DNA from 2 places in the Oceanibaculum indicum P24 genome. Region 2 is predicted to be linked to the other one. Evidence: riboswitches for the same ligand, from Rfam matches in the RefSeq annotation. Region 2 holds a riboswitch; the other holds the start of a gene.
The links. A riboswitch is a leader RNA that binds a small molecule or an ion and turns the genes downstream of it on or off. The one in region 2 is predicted to bind thiamine pyrophosphate.

Region 1 (5,203 bases), on a different contig from region 2:
ACCGGGCCGACCTTCGCCTTCACCTTGGCGCTGAACTTGTCGTCGCCCTGCTTTTCGATGGACTGGCAGCCGGGGATCGCCTGGCCCAGAATGTCCGGATCGTTCAGTGCTTCCCAGACCTTCTGGCGCGGTGCGGGAATACGTTGTTCGCCCGTAAGCTCCATGTGGCTATCTCTCGCTATCGGCTTCGGCTGTGCCGCCCGGACTGTCCGCCAGGCGGCGTTTCGACCGTAACCTTAGTGGACAGGTCAGAGGGGGGCAAGCGCGCCCCGGACCATTTCCGGGGCGCATCAGTACATTAGTACGGCAGCTCCACCGCATAGCTGGCCACCGGCTTGATCTCCCGGATCAGCTTGGCGTCCAGCAGGAACCGGGCGAACCGGTCATAGCGCGCATTGTCCATTGCCGCCGGACGGTGGGCGAAGCGCGGCAGCGTGTCGAACCAGGCGCGGCGGTTCAGCTCGTCATTCAGCTCCGGCCGCCTGGCGCGGAAGGTGTTCCAGGTCTCCTGCGGATGGTTGATCAGGTACTGCGTGCCCTTCTCGACGGCGGACAGGAAGCGGCGCAGGCGTGGATCGCCGACGCTGTCCTTGTGCGCGACGTAAATCAGCTGGTCGAAGGGCGGCACGCCATGCTCCTCGATATAGAAGGCGCGGCCCTTCTTGCCGATCAGATCCATCTGGGTCAGCTCGAAATTGCGGTAGGCGCCGACCACCGCATCGACCTTGCCGGAGGCGAGGGACGGGGAGAGCGAGAAGTTCACATTCACCAGCGTGATGTCGGCGAGCGTCAGCCCGGCGGAGCGCAGCACCGCGCCGAGCACGGCTTCCTCCGTCCCGCTGACCGAGAAACCGACGGTCTTTCCCTTCAGATCGGCGACGGTCTTCACCGGTCCGTCGGCCAGCGTCAGCACGGTGGAGAGCGGCGTGGCCACCAGCGTGCCGATGCGCACCAGCGGCAGGCCCTGGTCGGCCTGCAGATGCAGCTGCGGCTGGTAGGAGATGGCGATCTCCGCCTTCTTCGCCGCGACCAGCTTCGGCGGGTCGTTCGGGTCGGCCGGGGCGATCAACTCCACCTCCAGATTCTCGTCGGCGAAATAGCCCTGGTCGAGGGCGACGAACAGTGGCGCATGGTCCGGGTTAACGAACCAGTCCAGCAGTACCGTCAGCTTGTCGGCAGCCTGGGCCTGAAGTGGCAGGGCGAGGGCCGCGGCAAAAGCCAGTGAACGCAAAAGCTTGAGAGTCATTCTTTTCGTTCCCGTGAAGGTTTATCGAAGGTCCGAATGATCGGTCTCGGGCTGCCAGTGCAGGATACGCCGGCTGGCCAGGTCGATCGTGAAATAGAGGGTGATGGCCATCGCCGCGAGCACCAGCAATGCTGCGAACATCAGGTCGATCTGCAGCCGCGCATTGGCGTGCAGCATCAGATAGCCAAGGCCGGCGCTGGACCCCACCCATTCGCCGACCACCGCGCCGATGGGGGCAACGGCAGCAGCGATGCGCAGCCCGGCGGCGAGGCCGGGCAGGGCGGCCGGAACCCGCACCCGCCAGATCAGCCGCCAGCCCCGGCAGCCCAGCGTGCGGGCGCTGTCGATCCAGGCCCGGTCGGTGCGGCGCAACCCGTCATGGAAGGCGGCGGTCACCGGAAAGAAGATGATGAGGGCGGCCATCGCCACCTTGGAAGCGAGGCCATAGCCCAGCCACAGCACCAGGATCGGCGCCAGCGCAAAGACCGGGATAGCCTGGCTGACCACCAGCACCGGCATCAGCCAGCGCCGGACCTCGCCAGACAGCGCCATGACCAGCGCCGTGGAGATGCCCAGCGAGACGCCGAGCAGCAGCCCGACGATTATTTCCGTCAGCGTCACGCCGGCATGCGGCAGGATGATGTTGCCGCGCTGCAGCAGGGCGGCATAGACATCGGCGGGGCCAGGCAGCAGGAAGGATTCGATGCCGGTCAGCGACACCAGCGCCTGCCAGGCCAGCAGCAGGCCGGCCAGCGTCACGACGGGGCGGAACAGGGCCCGGCCCAGGGTGCGCGCATGGCGGAAGATGAAAGTCCCGTGCATGTCCTCTTCCCTACGCCCGTGCTAGCGGGATCAGGTTCTTGGGGTCGTCGCATCCCCGCGCGGGAGGCGACCTCTCAGCCTGATGGCTCCCCCGAGGTCGGCGCGAACTATGGCACAGGCGTTGTGTCATGCAAGGGGCGATCTATACATGCCACGATTGACCGGACGAGGCCGCCGACGTACCTGAAGCATCATGCTTGAAAAGCCGATCCTTCTGGGCAGCGACATCTACCGGCACTCGATCTACGGGCGGAAGCATCCGCTCTCGATTCCGCGCGTCTCGCTGGTGCTCGACCTGATCCGGGCGTTGGGCTGGTTCGATGAGGCCCGCTACCGCGCCGTCGAGCCGGCAACACGCGAGCAGCTGACCCGCTTCCACGCGCCGGACTATGTCGAGGCGCTGATGCGGGCGGAAGAGACGCGCCATGTCCCACCGGAGGATCAGGAACGTTACAATATCGGGCGCAACGGCAACCCGGTCTTCGCCGAGATTTTCCGCCGGCCCGCCACCTCCTGCGCTGCCTCCATCCTGGCGGCCGGCCTGCTGAAGGAAGGCGGGGTGGTACACAATCCGGCGGGCGGCACGCATCATGGCCGGCCGGACCGGGCCAGCGGCTTCTGCTATTTCAACGATGCGGTGCTCGCGATTCTGGCCTTTCTGGATCAGGGGCTTGAGCGCGTGCTCTATATCGATCTCGACGCCCATCATGGCGATGGCGTGCAGGACGCCTTCCATGACGAGGAGCGGGTGCTGACAGTGTCGATCCATGAGCAGGACCGCTGGCCGCGCACCGGCGCGCTGGCGGACCGGGCTGGCGGCATGGCGCGCAATATCCCGGTGCCGGCGGGCTTCAACGATACGGAGATGGCCTTCCTGGTGGCGGAGGCGCTGCTGCCGCTGGCTGACAGGTTCCGCCCGCAAGCCCTTGTGCTGCAATGCGGATGCGACGGGCTGGAGGATGATCCGCAAAGCCGGCTGTCGCTGTCCAACCGCGCGATATGGAACGCCGTGGCGACGCTGCATCGGCAGGCGCCCCGCACGTTGGTGCTGGGCGGCGGCGGCTATAACCCCTGGGCGGTAGCGCGCTGCTGGGCCGGCATCTGGGGCGTGCTGAACAGCCAGCCCCTCAATGGACAGCCTCTTGACGAGCCGCTGCCGATGCCGGCGCAATCGCTGCTGCGGGAGATCGTCTGGAACCACAGCCGGGGCCGGACCCCGCCGGAGCACTGGTTCACCACTCTGGCGGACGCGGCCCGCCCCGGCCCGGTGCGGCCGGAAATCCGGGCGGCGGCCCGGGCCATTCTTGAGGATTAAGGCCAAGACATGCGGAAATTCTTCTTACCGATGCCGGTTCTGCTGCTGGTGATGGCCTTGTGGACCGGCGATGCCGTCGCGCAGGGGGCGGCCAGTTTCGAGCGCAGCGGCCTCATCATCGAGACGGCGCAGGGTCAGCAGCACCGGTTCGATGTCGAGATGGCGGTGACGCCCGCCCAGCAGGCGCAGGGGCTGATGTTCCGGCAGCAGATGGCGCCGGAGGCCGGCATGCTGTTCCTCTATGACCGGCCGCAGGGTGTCGCCATGTGGATGAAGAACACGCTGATTCCGCTGGATATGTTCTTCATCGACGCGAAGGGGCGAATCACCGGCATCGAGGAGCGCACCGTGCCGTTTTCGACCCAGACCATCGAATCGCCGGGCCTCGCCAGCGCGGTGCTGGAGCTGAATGCCGGCACCGCCGAGCGGCTGGGCATCCGCGTCGGCGACCGGCTGGTGCACCCGGCGTTCCGGTAAGCCTTAGCGCTTGCCTTACCGCTTCCGGGCCAGCGTCAGCCCGTCGCCGATGGGGATCATCGCCGGGGTGACGCGCTCATCCTTCGCGATCTTGGCGTTCAGCGCGCGGATGGCAAGCGTGTCCTCATCCTGCTTTGCTGGATTGATGACGGAGCCGCCCCACAGCACATTATCCACGCCGATCAGCCCGCCGGGGCGCAACAGGGTCAGGGCCGCCTCGTAATAGCGGTCGTAATTGCCCTTGTCGGCATCGATGAAGGCGAAGTCGAAGCTGCCGGACTGGCCGTTGGCGATCAGCCCCTCCAGCGTCTCGGTCGCGGGTGCGATGCGCAGGTCGATCTTGTGATCGAGGCCGGCTTCCTTCCAGTAGCGCCGGCCGATCCCGGTCCATTCCGTGCTGACGTCGCAGCACACCAGCTTTCCGTCAGCGGGCAGGGCCATGGCGACGCACAGCGCGCTGTAGCCGGTGAAGGTGCCGACCTCCAGGCAGCGCTTCGCGCCGGTCAGCTCGACCAGCAGCCGCATGAACTGCCCCTGTTCCGGGGAAATCTGCATCCCGCCGGCGGGCAGGCTGGCGGTCTCCTCGCGCAGCTTTGCCAGCAGGGCGCTCTCCCGCACGCCGGAGGCGATCAGATAGGCGCGCAAATCCTCGGTCATTCCGGTGGTGGTGCGGGACATGTGCTGTTCCTTGAGAATCGTTCGCTTGGTCAAAGCTAACGCCTCGCCCGCCGTGAGGGAAGGGGCGCAACATCCTGCTTGCGCCGCCTGCCTTAAATCCCTAGTTTCCGGGCATTCGGGGTGTAGCGCAGCCTGGTAGCGCGCCTGCTTTGGGAGCAGGATGTCGGCGGTTCGAATCCGTCCACCCCGACCAGTTTGGTCAGGTTCCAGTTTGGCCGGGTAACGTCTAGTCGAGGGGAAACAGGATGTTGGCGCGCATCTATCAGCCGAGCAAGACCGCCATGCAGTCGGGCCGTGCGGGAACGCACCGCTGGGTTCTGGATTATGCGCCGGTGACGCCGCGCCGGCCAGAGCCGCTGATGGGCTGGGTCTCCTCCGGCGATACGATGAACCAGGTGCGCCTGCGCTTCGCGACGAAGGAAGAGGCCATCGCCTACGCCCAGAAGCATGGGCTGCAGTTCGTCGTCGAGGAGCCCAAGGCCCGGACCATCAAGCCGAAGGCCTATGCCGACAATTTCGCCACCAACCGCATGCAGGCCTGGACGCACTGACGCATCCAGGCCCGCCGGGTGATCTCCAGTTCATCAACGGCCCCGTAGCTCAACTGGATAGAGCACCGGCCTTCTAAGCCGGATGTTGCAGGTTCGAGCCCTGCCGGGGTCGCC
Region 2 (5,203 bases):
TGACACCGAAGCACTGGCTGGAAATCCGCATTGCCGATACCGGCATCGGGATTCCCGAAGACCGGCTGGCCGAGGCGATGACCCCCTTCGTGCAGTTCGACGATGCGCTGGTGCGCCAGCATGACGGCATCGGCATCGGCCTGCCGCTGGCCCGCCGGCTGGTCGAGCTGCATGGCGGCAGCTTCACGCTGGACAGTGCCCCCGACCAGGGAACCACCGTCACCATCCGCCTGCCGATTTAGGCCTCCGCTCAGCGCGACCGTGATATTGCCGGGCGAAGCGCTTGGCATTTAATTAATTATTAAAATATAATTCACTAATAAAACAGCCGCGACTCTTTTCCCCGAACCGCAGGAACCCCTTCATGTCCAGCTTCCTCTCGCGCGTCAGCGTCAAATTTCAGGTTGGCCTGCTCGGCCTGCTCGGCATCGTCGGGCTCTTGGCGGCTGTTGCCGTCTTCTTCCAGGGCATGGAGAAATTCGCCGAACAGCAGGCCCGGCTGGACCTCGCCGCCGATCAGCAGTTCCAGGCGCTGCGCCTTGATGCGGCATTGCTCGATGCACGACGCGCGGAGAAGGATTTCCTGATCCGCCGGGAGGACCGTTATGTCGAGCGGCACGGGAAAATCATCGATAACGCCAGCGGCATGATCGGTGGGCTGGCAACCTCGCTGGCCCGGACCGACGCCGCCCTGGCGGAGAAGCTGCGCGAGATCGGCGCCGGTCTCGATACCTACCGGCAGCGTTTCGCCGCCGTCGTCGAGTCCCAGCGCCGCCTCGGCTACAAGGAGACGGAAGGGCTGGAAGGCAATCTCCGCGCCGCCGTGCATGCGGTGGAGACCCGGCTGAAGGAATATGAGCAGGCGGAACTTGCCGTGCTAATGCTGATGATGCGCCGGCACGAGAAGGATTTCATGCTGCGCCTCACCCCGAAATATATCGAGGATATCGCGCAGCGGAAGGTCGCCTTCACCGCGCTGATGGCCGAAACCGACAGTATCCCGCCCGCCACCAAGCAGGAGATCACCGGTCTGCTGAACAGCTACCAGGACGCCTTCAACGCCTTCGCGACCACGCGCCTGCAACTGGTCGAGCAGGTGGAGGCGCTGTCCAGCGCCTATGCCGCCATCGACCCGCTGATCGAGCAGGTATTCGCCGGCATCGCCGCCGGCTACGAATCCACGCAGCAGACCCTTGCCGCCGAACATGCCGAAGCCGAAAAGCTGCTGTGGATCATGATATCCAGCATCCTGGCGGCCCTGTCGCTGCTGGCGATCTGGCTGGCCCTGTCGATCTCGCGCCCGCTGGTCGGCATGGCCGGCGCCCTGAATGCGCTGGCCGGCGGCCAGACCGAAGTGACTATCCCGGCGCAGAATCGCGGCGACGAGATCGGCGCTATCGGGCGGGCGGTGAAGCGCATCGAGCAGAACGCCATCGACCGCGCGCTGGCCGAAAAGCAGGCGGAGGAAGAGAACCGCCTGCGGCTGGAGGCTGAGAAGAAGCGCGTCATGGCGCAGCTTGCCGACCAGTTCGAGCAGAATGTCGGCAGCATCGTGCGCGTCGTGTCCTCGGCGGCGAACGAGCTGGAAGCGGCGGCGCAGACATTGAACAGCAGCCTGGAGGAAACCACCGCCCAGGCCGATACGGTGGCGGCTGCCGCGACCGAGGCCAGCACCAATGTCGAGACGGTGGCTACTGCCTGCGAGGAGCTGGCAGCCTCGGTCCGCGAGATCGGCCAGCAGGTGGCGCAATCCTCCCAGGTCGCCGACCGCGCCGTCGGCACCGCCAACCAGACCCAGGTGACCGCCGAAGGGCTGGTGGCCGCGACGCAGAAGATTGGCGAGGTGGTGCAGCTCATCAACGAGATCGCCGAGCAGACCAACCTGCTGGCGCTGAACGCCACCATCGAGGCCGCCCGCGCCGGCGAGGCCGGCAAGGGCTTCGCCGTCGTCGCGTCGGAAGTGAAGAACCTGGCCAGCCAGACCGCCAAGGCGACCGAGGACATCACGCTGCAGATCGGCGAGGTGCAGGACGGCACGCAGCGCACTGTCGGTGCGATCCGCGATATCGCCGCCGTCATCGGCGAAAGCCGGGAGATCGCCTCGGCCATCGCCTCTGCGGTGGAGGAGCAGGACGCGGCGACGCAGGAAATCTCCCGCAATGTCATGCAGGCCTCGGCCGGCACGCAGGAAGTGACCAGCGCCATCGTGCAGGTCAGCCAGGCGGCATCCGAAGGCGGCTCGGCTGCCGGGCAGGTGTTGTCCAGCGCGCAGGAGCTGTCGCAGTCTTCCGTCAGGCTGCGCAGCGAGATGGAGAGCTTCCTGTCCCAGGTCCGCGCCGCTTAGGCAAAATCATTGCGGAGCATGTGAAAACGGCGGGGCGCAGGCCCCGCCCCAGTGGGAGCATGAGAAAACGGCGGGGCTCCAGCCCCGCCGTTGCATTTCGGGACAGAACCATTACATGGCATAGTGTGCTGGGGTGCCGGGGCGGGATGAGCCGACGCGGCTGAGATCATACCCATTGAACCTGATCTGGATCATGCCAGCGAAGGGAGCGTTACCATGTCACCTAAACCAACCGTCGCCATCATCGGTGCCGGTGTCTGCGGCCTCGGCATCGGCTGGCGGCTGGCGCAGGCGGGATGTCCGGTGTCCGTGTTCGAGCGTGGCCAGGCCGGGCGCGGCGCCAGCTGGGCCGCCGCCGGCATGCTGGCCGCCAATGCCGAGACCGAACCCGGTGAGGAATCCCTGCTGCCGCTGACGCTGGCCAGCCAGAAGATGTGGCCCGGCTTCGCCGTCGAGCTGAAGGATGCCAGCGGCATTGATGTCGAGTATCGCGAGACCGGCACGCTGGTCGCCGCCACCAACCGCGACGAGGCGGAGCAGCTGCGCTTCACTTACGAATTCCAGCGCGATCTCGGCCTCGCCGTCGAATGGCTGAGCGGGGCGGAGGCGCGGAAGCGCGAGCCCTATCTGCGGCCCGGCGTGCCGGGGGCGATCTGGGCACCCGACGATCATCAGGTTGAGAACCGCCGGCTGTCCGAGGCGCTGAAGGCGGCCTTCCTGCATGCCGGCGGGACCTTGCACGAGAACAGCCCGGTCGCCGGCATCGAGACCGAAGACGGCCGCGCCGTCGGCGTGCGGGTTGGCGATGATCTCCATAAGGCTGACATCGTGGTGCTGGCCGCCGGCTCTTGGTCGCGCGACATTCCCGGCCTGCCGCAGGCCGCCCTGCCGCCGGTCCGCCCGGTGAAGGGCCAGATGCTGAGCCTGTGCATGGACCCGAAGGCACCGCTGGCAACGTCAGTGCTGTGGGCGCCGAAAATCTATCTGGTACCGCGCGCCGACGGGCGGCTGATCGTCGGCGCCACCGTCGAGGAAAAAGGCCATGACCCGGAGCTGACGGCGGGTGGCGTGCTGGCGCTGCTGGACGCGGCCTGGCGGGCGATTCCCGCCATTGAGGAACTGCCGATTGAGGAGATGTGGGTGGGCTTCCGCCCGACCAGCCGCGACGATGCGCCGATCCTGGGCGAAACCGGCACCGATGGGCTGCTGGTGGCGACCGGCCACCACCGCAACGGCATCCTGCTGGCGCCGATCACCGCCGACGCCATCGCCCGCCAGATCCTGACCGGCAGCCCGCTGCCCGAAGCTGCCCCCTTTACGCTGGCGCGCTTCGCCGCTAAGGCTGCTGCAAGACCTGAGATCGCCGCAGAATGAGTATGGTTGCGATGAGTGACGCGAAGACCCTGCTTTCGATCCGCCTGAACGGCAAGCCCTACGGCACGATGGCCGGCAGCATCGCCGCCCTGCTGGCCGAGCGCGGCATCGATTCCAGCCGGCCCGGCATTGCCGTGGCGGTGAACCAGAAGGTCGTGAAGCGCGGCGACTGGGCGGCGACGCCCATCTCCGCCAGCGACGACATCGAGATCGTACAGCCCTTCCAGGGCGGGTGAGAGACATGAACGCGATGAACGACACCGCGAAAGACCCCTTCACGCTGGCCGGCAAGAGCTTCGGCTCGCGCCTGCTGATCGGCACGGCCGGCTATCCCAACCGCCAGGTCATGCTGGATGCGCTGGAGGTCAGCGGCGCGGAGATCGTCACCGTCTCGATCCGCCGGGTCAGCACCGAATCCTATGCCGAAAACCTGTGGGACCTGCTGAAGGACCGCTGCCACCTGCTGCCCAACACGGCGGGTTGCGGCACGGTGCGCGACGCCGTGCTGACCGCGCAGCTGGGCCGCGAGGCAGTCGGCACCGACTGGGTGAAGCTGGAGCTGATCGGCGACCGCGAAACGCTGTATCCCGATGTCGCCCAGCTGGTCGAGGCGGCGGAGGAGCTGGTGAAGGACGGCTTCATCGTGCTGCCCTACTGCACCGACGACCCGGTGGTGTGCCAGAAGCTGGCCGATGTCGGCTGCGCCGCCGTCATGCCGCTGGCCTCGCCCATCGGCTCCGGCATGGGGCTGGTGAACCCGTATAATCTGGAGATGGTGTGCAACCGCTCCACCGTGCCGGTGATCGTCGATGCCGGCATCGGCACCGCCTCCGACGCCGCCCGCGCGCTGGAGATAGGGGCTGACGCGGTGCTGCTGAACACCGCCATCTCCAAGGCACGCAACCCGGTGCTGATGGCGGCTGCCATGCGTGACGCCGTGGCCGCCGGTCGCGCCGCGCGCCGCGCCGGGCGCATCCCGCGCAAGGGCTATGCCGAGGCGTCGAGTCCGCAGCTGGGCATGATCGGCTCTTGAGGTCCCTCCCCGCGCGACTGCTGCTGATCACCGACCGGACGCAGAGCCCCCGCCCGCTGACCGAGACCGTCGCAATGGCGCTGGAAGGCGGCTGCCGCTGGGTGATGCTGCGCGAGAAGGATTTGCCGCCGGACGAGCTGCTGGCACTGGCCCACGAGATCGCGGCACTGACCGCGGCCAAGGGCGCCACCCTGACGATCAACAGCGACATTGCGGCGGCACAGGCGCTGAAGGCCGGGCTGCACCTGCCGACCGGCGGCAAGCCGCTGGGCGCCCGTTCGGTGCTGGGGCCAAAGGTGCTGATCGGCCAGTCCGCGCACAGTGTGGAAGAGGCCGAGAAGGCGCTGGATAGCGGGGCCGATTACGTCACTCTCAGCCCGATCTTCGCCAGCGCCAGCAAGCCCGGCCATGGTCCGGCGCTGGGCAGCGAGGGGCTGCGCCAGGTGGCAGCA

Region 1: linked by a shared signal. The riboswitch ahead of P24_RS04735 (ABC transporter permease) and the one ahead of thiO (glycine oxidase ThiO) in region 2 are both predicted to bind thiamine pyrophosphate.

What each region holds. Positions count from the first base shown of each region.
Region 1 covers NZ_AMRL01000004.1:35,061-40,263, reverse strand. The annotation lists gene P24_RS04745 (CoxG family protein) at 1-164, opposite strand, end outside; gene P24_RS04740 (ABC transporter substrate-binding protein) at 299-1,246, opposite strand; gene P24_RS04735 (ABC transporter permease) at 1,268-2,068, opposite strand; TPP riboswitch at 2,058-2,171, opposite strand; gene P24_RS04730 (acetoin utilization protein AcuC) at 2,262-3,383, shown strand; gene P24_RS04725 (DUF192 domain-containing protein) at 3,414-3,860, shown strand; gene P24_RS04720 (class I SAM-dependent methyltransferase) at 3,876-4,538, opposite strand; tRNA gene P24_RS04715 (tRNA-Pro) at 4,655-4,731, shown strand; gene P24_RS04710 (ETC complex I subunit) at 4,784-5,089, shown strand; tRNA gene P24_RS04705 (tRNA-Arg) at 5,128-5,203, shown strand, end outside.
Region 2 covers NZ_AMRL01000007.1:18,395-23,597, reverse strand. The annotation lists gene P24_RS07490 (sensor histidine kinase) at 1-242, shown strand, start outside; gene P24_RS07485 (methyl-accepting chemotaxis protein) at 365-2,344, shown strand; TPP riboswitch at 2,464-2,569, shown strand; gene thiO (glycine oxidase ThiO) at 2,561-3,718, shown strand; gene thiS (sulfur carrier protein ThiS) at 3,730-3,954, shown strand; gene thiG (thiazole synthase) at 3,960-4,751, shown strand; gene P24_RS07465 (thiamine phosphate synthase) at 4,748-5,203, shown strand, end outside.